DNA from 3 places in the Streptomyces sp. NPDC015130 genome. Region 1 is predicted to be linked to each of the others. Evidence: riboswitches for the same ligand, from Rfam matches in the RefSeq annotation. Region 1 holds a riboswitch; each other region holds the start of a gene.
What was found. Region 1 has a riboswitch for cobalamin ahead of metE (5-methyltetrahydropteroyltriglutamate--homocysteine S-methyltransferase). Riboswitches for the same ligand answer to the same signal wherever they lie in the genome.

Region 1 (3,706 bases):
GGGGCTGGTCGTCACGGACGAAGGACCAGGCGAGCATGGTGACGGGGCCGGTGAGCATGCCCTTGACCGGCTTGGTGGTGAGGGACTGCGCGTACGTCGTCCAGCGGACCGTCATGGGCTCGGGCCGGGAGATGTCGCCGGCGAGGACGGGCGGCCGGACGTAGCGGGTGCCGTAGGACTGGACCCAGCCGTGCTGGGTGGCCAGGTATCCGGTGAGCTGCTCGGCGAAGTACTGCACCATGTCGTTGCGTTCCGGCTCGCCGTGGACGAGGACGTCCAGTCCGGTCTTCTCCTGGAAGGAGATCACCTCCTGGATCTCGGACCTGATCCGCTCCTCGTACCCGGCGGTGTCGGTCCGGCCCGCCCGCAGGTCGGCCCGGGCGCTCCGCAGCTCCGCGGTCTGCGGGAACGAGCCGATGGTCGTGGACGGCAGCAGCGGGAGCCGCAGGGCGGCGTGCTGGGCGGCGGCGCGGTCGCCGTACGGCTGGGAGCGGTGGGTGTCCGAGGCGGAGACGGCCGCGGCGCGGGAGCGGACGGCCGGGTCGCGGGTGATCGGGGAGGTCGCGCGCGAGGCGAGGTCGGCGCGGTTGGCGGCCAGTTCGGCGGTGACGGCCCCGGTGCCCTGCGAGAGACCCTTCGCGAGGGTGACGACCTCGGCGGTCTTCTGGCGGGCGAAGGCGAGCCAGCGCAGGATCTGCGGATCGGTGTCGCGTTCGGCCGCCGCGTCGAGCGGGACGTGCAGCAGCGAGCAGGAGGCGGCCACGTCGACCCGCTCGGCGAGACCGAGGAGGGTGCCGAGCGTGGTGAGCGAGGCGGTCAGGTCGTTGACCCAGACGTTGCGGCCGTCGACCACCCCGGCGACGAGCCGCTTGCCGGGCAGGCCGCCGACGGCGGCGAGCGCGTCCAGGTTGGCGGCCGCCCGCTCGGTGAAGTCGAGGGCCAGCCCCTCGACCGGTGCCTTCGCGAGGACCGGCAGGGCGTCGCCGAGCCGGTCGAAGTAGGAGGCGACCAGGAGCTTCGGCCGGTCCGTGAGCGCTCCGAGGTCGCGGTAGGCGCGGGCGGCGGCGTTCAGTTCCGCCGGGGTGCGGTCCTGGACGAGGGCCGGCTCGTCGAGCTGCGCCCACTCGGCGCCCCCCGCCCGGAGGTCGGCGAGGACCTCGGCGTACACCGGGAGCAGCCGGTCGAGGAGGGTCAGCGGGTCGAAGCCGGGCGCCACACCGGGTGCGGGCTTGGCGAGGAGCAGGTAGGTGACGGGGCCGACCAGGACCGGCCGGGCGGCGAGGCCCTCGGCCAGGGCCTCGCCGAGGGCGGCGACCTGCCGGGAGGAGTCGGCCGTGAAGACCGTGTCGGGTCCCAACTCAGGCACGAGATAGTGGTAGTTGGTGTCGAACCACTTGGTCATCTCCAGCGGCGCGACGTCCTGGGTGCCGCGCGCCATCGCGAAGTACCCGTCGAGCGGATCCGCCGCGACGGCGGCGCGGTGCCGCTCGGGGATCGCGCCCACCATGACGGTGGTGTCGAGGACGTGGTCGTAGTACGAGAAGTCGCCTGTGGGGACCTCGTCGAGGCCGGCGGCGGCGAGCCGCCGCCAGGTGTCGAGGCGCAGTCCGGCGGCGGTGTCCCGGAGGGCGTCGGCGGTGACGCGGCCCTTCCAGTAGCCCTCGACGGCCTTCTTCAGTTCGCGGTCCGGCCCCTGACGCGGGTAGCCGTGGAGGGTGGAACGCGCTGCCGCGGCTGCGGACTTGGTGGTCACGGAGATCTCCTTCGCGAGATGAATCCCTGAGATCCCGGGGACGGGACGGGGGCGCGAAGGGGTGACGGAACGGCCGGTACGACCCGGCGTGGTGCGACGGGGTCGTCCTGCTCGCTCTGTACGCCGACCCGCCCTCGAGGTCACCGGAATGTCCGCGCGCGGAATCGTCCGCGTGCGGGCAACGGGCAGGTCTTCGGACTCGCGGGCACGTCCTCACGGGGGAGGACACCTAGTGGCCGTCGCTTCCCAGGCCCGTCACGGGCCCAGTGCTGTGTGACGGCGGTCGTTCCCGCTCACCGCTGCGGGGCAGTCCCGGATTCCCACCGGGTTCCCTCTTACGACGCATCCCGTCCGGCTGACGGGGCGAACCAGCTGCACCGGCAGCGTAACCCGGCCCTCCGGCTGCGCGCACGCAAAAGGGCCCCGGGACCGCGCAGGGCCCCGGAGTCCGTCAGGTCACGGATGCGGACCGGTCAGCCGCCGCTCGGGCTGGGGACGCCTCCTGCCGGCCGGGGACAGCACGCCACCTTCCAGGGCAGGTCCGGCGGGCCGGAGCCGCAGGGCGGCCCGGAGGCCGTCTGTTAGGTTCCGAAGGCCCAGCGGTTCCGGCGCGGACGGGGACCTCACATCCCCGGCCGCCGGTCGAGAGGAAGAGTCGCACGATGGCCGTCATCCACCACACCACGATGCAGCCCACCAAACTGGAGCTGCTCGCCTCGTGGCTGCCCACCCGCGACTGGTACGGCGGCCGGGAGGGCGGGCCGGCCCCGGCCAAGGCGGGCGGCTTCCGGCTCGACGACCCGGCCGGCGAGGTGGGTATCGAGTTCATGGTGGTGACCGACGGCACCGAGCCGGGCGCTACCGCCTATCTGGTGCCCATGACCTACCGGGGGGCTCCGCTGGAGGGCGCCGAGCACGCGCTCATCGGCACGTCCGAGCACGGCGTCCTCGGCACGCGCTGGATCTACGACGGTGCCCACGACCCCGTGCTCGTCGGGGAGTTGTACGCCCTGCTGCGGGGCAAGGCGGTCGCGCAGCACCAGTCCGTGGACGACACGGTGGATCCGACGGTCTCCGTCACGGCACCGGCCGGGGACGCGCCCGACGCCGAGCTCGTACGGGTCGTGGACGGGGCCGACCACACCGCCGTGGTGCTGCGGGCGGACGGCGCGCCCGAGGAACTGACCCTGCGCGTACGGCGCGTCCTGCGGGCCGCCGACGAGGACGGCTCGCCGGACTCCGGCCGGGTCACCGCCGCGTGGCTGCTGCCGGACGGGAGCACCGCCCGCGGCTCGTACGTCACCGTCTAGTGGCTCGTCAGACAGCCTTGGCCGGGTAATGCGTCCAGGCGCGGATGGGTGAGTCGGGGGCGAAGTTGGTCTTCGGTTCTGCGTGAGCGTTGTGCCAGCGGATGTAAGCGGCGATGGCCGCGTTCTGCTCGTCGTGGCTGCGATGGTCGGTGCCGTTGAGCGCGAAGTAACGCAGGGCCGCGAACTCGGCCTCGATCCAGTTCAGCCAGGAGACCTTGCCCTCGCGCAGGATCCGGCGCAGGGTCTCCCGGCTGATGGCCGCGGTCACCTTCTGCTTGATGAGGTGGTCGGCGAGCTTGCTCAGGCTCCAGGTGGAGAACGCGGTGATCTTCCAGTCGGCGGGGGACGTCCGGGCGATCAGACAGATGTGCTCGCGCACCTCGTCACTGATCGTCTTGGGGGGTCCCCCGCTCCATTTTGGGGCCAGCGCATCGAACCCCCGCTCGGTGGAGGCGTGGATGACATCACGTTCGTAGTCCTCACCAACCTGCATCAACGTGGTGATGTCCTTCACCGACTGGCCCTGGGCGGACATCAGCACCACGATCGCCCGGCGGAGTTTCACCGGGTCCTTCGCGGTCCGGCTGATCCGCTGCAGCCTCCGGCCCTCGTCCATCGTGACCGGCCGGACGAACACACCCGG
Region 2 (3,706 bases), on a different contig from region 1:
TACGTGCCGGGGCGCAGCGAGGCGAGGCTGCGGGTGAGGGTGATCCGTTCGGGACCCGTGGCGTGCACGGTCAGTCTCGGGTCTCCCGGGAGTGGTCGTCCGGACGGCACCTTGAGGGCGACGTCGCTGGCGTACCGGCCGGCCGCTACCGCGGCCGCGCCGACACCGATCAGGGTGGTGACGGCCGCTGCCGTCGCTGTAGCCGGGCGCACGATCCCAGTGTCGGCAGGTGACGGGCGGCCTGCCACCGGGCGGACCCGGCCGGGGTGCCGCCCGTGGTTCCCGGGGCCGGGCGCCGGCCGCCGCCTCCGCCGGGTCCCTCCGGGGAGTGACATGGGTCTCCTCGACGGGGTCCCCCGGTCGGATGGTCCGGTCCAGGGGGCGGAACGGGGTGGCGGGGGAGGGGCCGGGCCGGGGTGCCGGAGCCCCGCGAGGGCCCGGATTACCCGGGGTCGCAGGGTGACCGCATCGTGGACACCGGCTCCGTCGAGGGCTAAGCGGAATGTCTTGACACCGGATGGGGACACCACGTCGCCCGCCCCAGTTCATCTTCCGTTCACCCAGGTTGCCTACGTTCGTCGAGCCACTGACGTCAAACGATTGCCTGGGTAAATGGAACACATCACGCTGCTGCTCGCCATTGTGGTCGTGACAGCTCTCGTGTTCGATTTCACGAACGGTTTCCACGACACCGCCAACGCGATGGCCACGACCATCTCGACCGGTGCACTGAAGCCCAAGACGGCGGTGGCCATGTCCGCCGTGCTGAACCTCGTCGGCGCGTTCCTGTCCGTGGAGGTCGCCAAGACGATCTCCGGCGGGATCATCAACGAAGAGGGCATTCGTACAGAAGTGATCTTCGCGGCGCTCGTGGGCGCCATCCTGTGGAACCTGCTGACCTGGCTCCTGGGCCTGCCGTCCAGCTCCTCCCACGCGCTCTTCGGCGGCCTCATCGGCGCCGCGGTCATGTCGGCCGGCTGGTCCGCGGTCAACGGCTCGACCATCGTCACCAAGGTCCTCATCCCGGCCGTCGCCGCGCCGCTCGTCGCGGGTCTCGCCGCGATGGCCGCCACGAAGCTGACGTACAAGATCAAGGCGAACCCCGAGGCCAAGTCGACGGCCAAGGGCTACCGGGCCGGCCAGATCGCCTCCGCCGGTCTCGTCTCCCTCGCCCACGGCACCAACGACGCCCAGAAGACGATGGGCATCATCACCCTCGCCCTGGTCACCCAGGGTGTCGTCGCCCCCGGCTCGAACCCCCCGATGTGGGTCATCGTCTCCGCCGGTGTCGCCATCGCGGCCGGCACCTACCTCGGCGGCTGGCGCATCATCCGCACCATGGGCAAGGGCCTCACCGACCTCCAGCCGCAGCAGGGCTTCGCCGCCCAGACCAGCGCCGCCACGGTCATCCTGGCCTCCTCGCACCTCGGCTTCTCCCTCTCCACCACGCAGTCCTGCTCGGGTGCCGTGATGGGTGCCGGCCTCGGCCGCAAGGGCGGTGTCGTCCGCTGGTCGACCGCCACCCGGATGTTCGTCGCCTGGGGTCTGACCCTGCCCGCCGCGGGTCTCGTCGGCGCCGGCGCCGAGTTCCTCACCAAGCAGGGCCCCTGGGGCATCGCCGCCACGGCCGTCCTGCTGGTCTCCGGCTCGGCCGTGATCTGGGCGCTCTCCCGCCGCAAGCCGGTCGACCACCACAACGTCACCGCCGACGACCTGGACGAGGAGCCCGCGGGCGTCGTGACCACCGCCATCGCGGCCGTCACCCCGCCGCCGGCCGCCGGTTCCGTCGCCGCCGTCGCGGACGAGGACCTCAAGACCACCATCCCGGCGCCGGTTCCCACGGACCCGACCGCTCCCCCGGCCCCCGCCGCAACGGTGTAAGGAACGAACGACATGAAGATCGACTGGGCAGCCCTCGGCTCCGTCTTCGGGGTCAGCCTCCTGGCGACCGTCGCCCTCGTGGGCCTCTTCACCCTCGGGATCGTCGGCCTCGGCAAGCAGGAGGAGGCGGCCGCGAACGGCGGCTCCGCGACCCTGGCCCGCACCGGTGCCTACGCCTGCTTCGCGCTGTGCGCGGCGGCCGTGGCGTACGGCATCTACCTGATCGTCGTCTGACGGTCCTCTCTCTCCACGGCGGCCGGGCGGTCCGCACCTTCGGGTGACGGGCCGCCCGGCCGCCGTGTTTGTGGTGCTTCGCACAGTGACCCGTCGCAGGTCAAGGGTGAGTTGACGGCTGTTCGCGGCCCGTGGTGGACTGCCGAGGCCATTACGGCGGCAGCAGAGGAAGTCCGGTGCGAATCCGGCGCGGTCCCGCCACTGTGACCGGATCCGAGGGGTCCGGGAGTCAGGAACTCTCGCCGCCGGTCACGTCGATCCAGGGCGCGGACCCTGAGTGAGGACATGCGCCCATGCCCGGCCGCATCAGAGCCAGCCGCCTCTCCCCGGGCGGATTCGCGTACGGCGCCGCCCTCGGGCTCGCCGTCGACCAGCTCGTCGGCGATCCCCGCCGCGGACACCCCGTCGCCGCCTTCGGCCGGGCCGCCGCCGCCGTCGAACAGCGCCTCCACCACGACCACCGCGGCTGGGGCGCCCTGCACACCGCCGTCTGCGCCGGCTCCACCGCCGCCCTCGGCGCCCTCGCCGCCCGGGCCGTCCGGGACCGGCCGGCCGCCGCCGTCGCACTGACCGCCGCCTCCGTGTGGGCCGTCGTCGGCGGTACGACCCTGGGGCGGGAGGCCCGCGCGATCGGCGGGGCGCTCGCCGCCGGGGACCTGGAGGTCGCCCGGGAGCGGCTGCCGCACCTGTGCGGGCGCGACCCGCAGTCCCTGGACGGTCCCGCGATGGCCCGCGCGGTCGTCGAGTCCGTCGCCGAGAACACCTCCGACGCCGTGGTCGGCGCCCTGTTCTGGGGTGCGGTCGCGGGCGTGCCGGGCCTCCTCGCCTTCCGGGCCGTCAACACCCTCGACGCCATGGTCGGCCACAAGTCGCCGCGCCACCGGCGCTTCGGCTGGGCCTCGGCCCGTCTCGACGACGTGGCGGGCTGGCCCGGGGCCCGGCTGACGGCCGCCGCCGCGACGCTCGCCGGAGGGAACCCGCGGGGAGCCGTACGGGCCTGGCGGGCGGACGCGGCGAAGCACCCCAGCCCCAACGCGGGCCCCGTCGAGGCCGCCTTCGCGGGCGCCCTCGGCGTACGGCTCGGGGGGACCCTCGCGTACGGCGGGCGGGTCGAGCACCGGCCCGTGCTGAACGGGGAAGGGCGGCCCGTCGAGGTCGCCGACATCGACCGGGCGGTCCGGCTCTCACGCCGGGTGACCGCACTGACCCTGGCCGCCTGCGTCGGCGGCCGCATGATCATCGGTGCCGTGAAGCGGAGGAACGCATGAGGGGTGGGGGGCTGCTGGTCGCCGGGACCACGTCCGACGCCGGCAAGAGCGTCGTGACGGCCGGCATCTGCCGCTGGCTGGTCCGCAAGGGCCTGAAGGTGGCGCCGTTCAAGGGGCAGAACATGTCCCTCAACTCCTTCGTGACCCGCGAGGGCGCCGAGATCGGGCGGGCCCAGGCCATGCAGGCGCAGGCCGCCCGCGTCGAGCCGACCGCGCTCATGAACCCCGTGCTGCTCAAGCCGGGCAGCGACCGCTCCAGCCAGGTCGTCCTCATGGGGAAACCGGTGGGCGAGCTGAGCGCCCGCGGGTTCTTCGGGGGGTCC
Region 3 (3,706 bases), 360 kb from region 1:
GAGGACCAGGGCGAAGGAGCAGAGCGCGCCGAGGAACGCGCCGCCGGTGACGGACACCACGCCGCCGCCGACGCCGAGCACGACCACCGCGACGGCGCCGGTCGAGGCGCCGGAGGAGACGCCGAGGACGAACGGGTCGGCGAGCGGATTGCGCAGGAGGGACTGCATCACCGCGCCGCAGACCGCGAGTCCGGCCCCGCACACGGCGGCGAGGAGCGTGCGGGGCAGCCGCAGGTCCCAGACGATGCCGTCGCGGATCGCACTCAGCCCGGACGGCTTCCCGCCGAGGTGGGAGGCGACCACGGACCAGGTGTCGGCGACGCGGATGTCGGCCGGCCCGAAGGTGACGGCGAGGGCGACGGAGACGCACAGGAGGACGACCCCGAGGACCGCACCGGCACCGACGCATATACCCGTCTGCGTCTGCGTCTGCGTCTGCGTCTCCGTCTCCGTCTGCGTCTCCGTACGGGACGGGATCACTTCGCGAGCCCGTACGTCCGCAGGGCCGCGGCCACCTTCTCGATGCCTTCCACGGTGCGGACGGTCGGGTTCATGGCCTGGCCGCTGAGGATCACGTACCGCTTGCCCTTCACCGCCGTCATGTTCCGGGTGACGGGGTGGGACTCCAGGAACTCGATCTTCTTCGCGGCGCTCTCGGCCGACTGCGCCTTACGCGTCAGGTCGGCGATCACCAGCACGTCGGGGTCGCGGTCGGCGACGGTCTCCCAATTGATCTGCGGCCACTCCTCCTTGGTGTCGTCGAAGACGTTCCTCACGCCGAGCGTCCCGCTGACGATCCCCGGGGCGCCGCAGCACCCGGCCATGTACGGCCCCTGCGAGTCGGAGAACCAGTAGAGGACGGAGGCGTCGCCGAAGTCGGCACCGGCCCTGGCCTTCTCCACCCGCGCACGGAGCTCGCGCACGAGCTTCTCGCCGCGCTCCGGGACGCCGAACACCCGCGCCAGGTCATGGATCTCGCCGTACACGGCGTCCATCGTCAGCGGCCGGGTGCGCACGCCGTCGCCGTCGCCGCTGTTGTCCTTGCCGACACAGTCGGTGGGGGAGAGGTAGGTGGGGACGCCGAGCTTCGCGAACCGCTCGCGGGGCGCCACCCCGCCCTTGCCCAGGGTGTAGAGGAAGGAGGCGCTGACGAAGTCGGGCTCGGTGTCGAGCACCTTCTCGAACGACGGGTAACGGTCGGCGAGTCGGGGGACCTTCGCGTTCGCCTTCTCCAGCCCCTTGAGGACCGGGTCCGTCCACGTGGCGGTCCCCACCATGCGGTCGGCCAGACCGAGCGACAGCATGATCTCGGCCGAACCCTGGTCGAGGGCGACGGCACGGCGCGGGGCGCGGTCGACCTCGACCCGCTGCCCGCAGTTGTCGAGGGAGACGGGGTAGCCGGAGGCCGCCCCCTTCGCCGCCGGACCGGCGGGTGCCGGACCGCCGGAGCCGCAGCCGGCCACGAGGAGGGCACCGGCCACGAGGAGCACGGTGGAACGGACGGGGTGTGCGAGCGGCACGGAGGAGTCCTCTGCGTCACGGCTCATGCGCGGAGCCTGTCGTACGGTGCTCCCCGGGCGACGGTGTGCCGACCGGGGCCGCCAGCAGGTCTTCGGACTCGGGGTCGTCCGGACGGAACGCCTTCCCGGACCCCTCGGGACCCAGTGGCAGTTGCTCCGCCCGTCACCCTCACCGCTGCGCGTCAGCTCCGGATTCCCACCGGATTCCCTGACCCGTGCACATACCGCGTCGATATGTACAGAGGTACGACTGGCCCGGGCAAGCTACCACAGGGGTCAGGCGTCAGGGCGAGGTGACGGGGTCTCACCTGATCGAGTGAAGTATCGGTCACGTGATGTAATCCACTGGTAACGTTGAGTCACTTCGCAGATGACGGGCGGCATCGGGCGGGAGTGCCCACGGCCGCCCCGGTCCAGGGGAGACGAGTGATGGTTGACCTCTTCCGATACATCGAGCACGACTTCGCGGTACCGGCGCGGACCGACGCGATCGACGCCACGAACCAGTCCACGTTCCAGCAGGACCTGGAGGAGGCCGCGGGCGGCGGCGGGGGCGGCGCGGACGCGGGGCCGGACTCCGCAGTGGACGATCCGCCGCCCTCGCCGGCCGCTCAAGTGCGAGCCCTTGCCGAGAAGTTCCTGTCCGAGCGGTTCTCCTCGCCCACGGCCGATCCGACGAAACTGGGCCAGAAGCTCGGCGGGCTGGAGGCCGCGCTGGAGCAACTGCCCACGGTCAACACCCAGAAGGTCCAGCAGCTCGTCCAGGACGTTTTCGGCGCGCCCGTCGCGCAGGTGGTCGCCGGTGCGGCCTTCAAGAGCGACCTGGAGCTCCTGCAGAACGCGGTCGTGGCGGTGAAGCTCGCCACCGGATACGCGGCGGTCGACACCGCGACCGTCGTACGGCAACTCCGCGCCGCGTCCTTCCTGCGACACCTCGCCACCCCCGCCTCCGCCTCCGCGTCTCCGTCCGGGTCCGTCTCAGCCGCGGCCCCGCCCGGCGGCTCCGCCGCGCCCGCCGCCCCGAACCCGCCGCCGGACAAGCTGAACCGCGAGGAGGTGCGGCGCCTGCTTGCACGGCCCCTGAGGATCCCGCCCGGCCCGCTCGCGGCGGTGGCACACCCGTCGGCCGAAGGGCGAACCGTCCGAGCGTCCGAGGAGGGCGCCGCCGCGGAGACGGCCGCGCGGCACGAGCGGACCCACACGCTGCGGCGGGAGCGGGACCGGCTGCAGGCCGCCTACGACAAGCTTCTCGCCGTGCGCCCAGAAGAGTTGGAGGTCACCGCCTCCGAGCCACCGCCACCGCAGGCCGTCGCCACGGCCACGGACTCGGGAGGCGTCGCGGTGGAGGAGGGGCGCTCCGAGATCGGCGATTCAGCCGCGGTCGCCGCCGGGCCTTCGACGATCCTGCTGGCCGAGACGGCGCGCAGGCGGTTCGGCGAGGACGAGCGCGCCGCCATGGCGAAGCTGGACGTCAAGGTCGACCGGACCGCCGTCCCCGTGGCGCTCGACCGCATCGGGCAGCGACTCGTGTCGCTCAACGAGGAACTGCTGCCCGAGGAGGCGCCCACGACGGCCAAGGTCTACCGGGTCGGTGGGCAGCTGTTCGCCGAGACCACGCCGGTCGTCCCCACGGCCGAGGTGGACCAGGCCCGCGCCCCGGACTTCAGCAAGGCGGTCACCCGCCCGGCCGGCGTGGGCAACCTGTTCGTCGTGCGCCAGGAGACCGTCGGATACCGGGCGGGCGAGATCTCCCACATCGAGAACGTCCTGGAGCACGAACAGCTCCGCCGCTGGACCCGCCGATCCGAGAGCTCGGAGATCATCGAGACCGAGGAGACGCTGACCTCGCAGACCGACGAGCGCGACCAGCAGTCCACCCAGCGCAACGAGCTCGCCGCCGAGACCCAGCGGGAGTCGGGCCGGCAGAGCAGCACCTCCGGCGACGGCATGACCTCCTCCGACTACGGGCGGCTGGTGGAGAACAACAAGAGCAACTTCGCCCAGAGCGTCGTCGCCAGGTCGGTCGAGCGACGCACCTCGGAAGTGCGCCGGCAGAGGGTGAGCCGGGAGAGCCGCAGCTATGTCGAGCGGGTCGGACACGTCCTCGACAACCACCAGGGCGTGGAGAAGATCCGCGGGATCTACCAATGGGTCGACAAGGTCTACAACCTGCGGACTCTCAACTA

Region 2: linked by a shared signal. The riboswitch ahead of ACF08F_RS36770 (cobalamin biosynthesis protein) and the one ahead of metE (5-methyltetrahydropteroyltriglutamate--homocysteine S-methyltransferase) in region 1 are both predicted to bind cobalamin.
Region 3: linked by a shared signal. The riboswitch ahead of ACF08F_RS16370 (ABC transporter substrate-binding protein) and the one ahead of metE (5-methyltetrahydropteroyltriglutamate--homocysteine S-methyltransferase) in region 1 are both predicted to bind cobalamin.

Annotation. Positions count from the first base shown of each region.
Region 1 is NZ_JBIBVC010000007.1:406,512-410,217, forward strand. Features, by position in the region: gene metE (5-methyltetrahydropteroyltriglutamate--homocysteine S-methyltransferase) at 1-1,753, opposite strand, end outside; cobalamin riboswitch at 1,920-2,141, opposite strand; gene ACF08F_RS18005 (1,4-alpha-glucan branching protein) at 2,416-3,063, shown strand; gene ACF08F_RS18010 (transposase) at 3,071-3,706, opposite strand, start outside.
Region 2 is NZ_JBIBVC010000029.1:57,150-60,855, forward strand. Features, by position in the region: gene ACF08F_RS36755 (alpha/beta hydrolase) at 1-212, opposite strand, end outside; gene ACF08F_RS36760 (anion permease) at 613-1,881, shown strand; gene ACF08F_RS36765 (hypothetical protein) at 1,894-2,115, shown strand; cobalamin riboswitch at 2,242-2,374, shown strand; gene ACF08F_RS36770 (cobalamin biosynthesis protein) at 2,409-3,383, shown strand; gene ACF08F_RS36775 (cobyric acid synthase) at 3,380-3,706, shown strand, end outside.
Region 3 is NZ_JBIBVC010000007.1:42,339-46,044, forward strand. Features, by position in the region: gene ACF08F_RS16365 (FecCD family ABC transporter permease) at 1-411, opposite strand, end outside; gene ACF08F_RS16370 (ABC transporter substrate-binding protein) at 477-1,547, opposite strand; cobalamin riboswitch at 1,607-1,730, opposite strand; gene ACF08F_RS16375 (hypothetical protein) at 1,950-3,706, shown strand, end outside.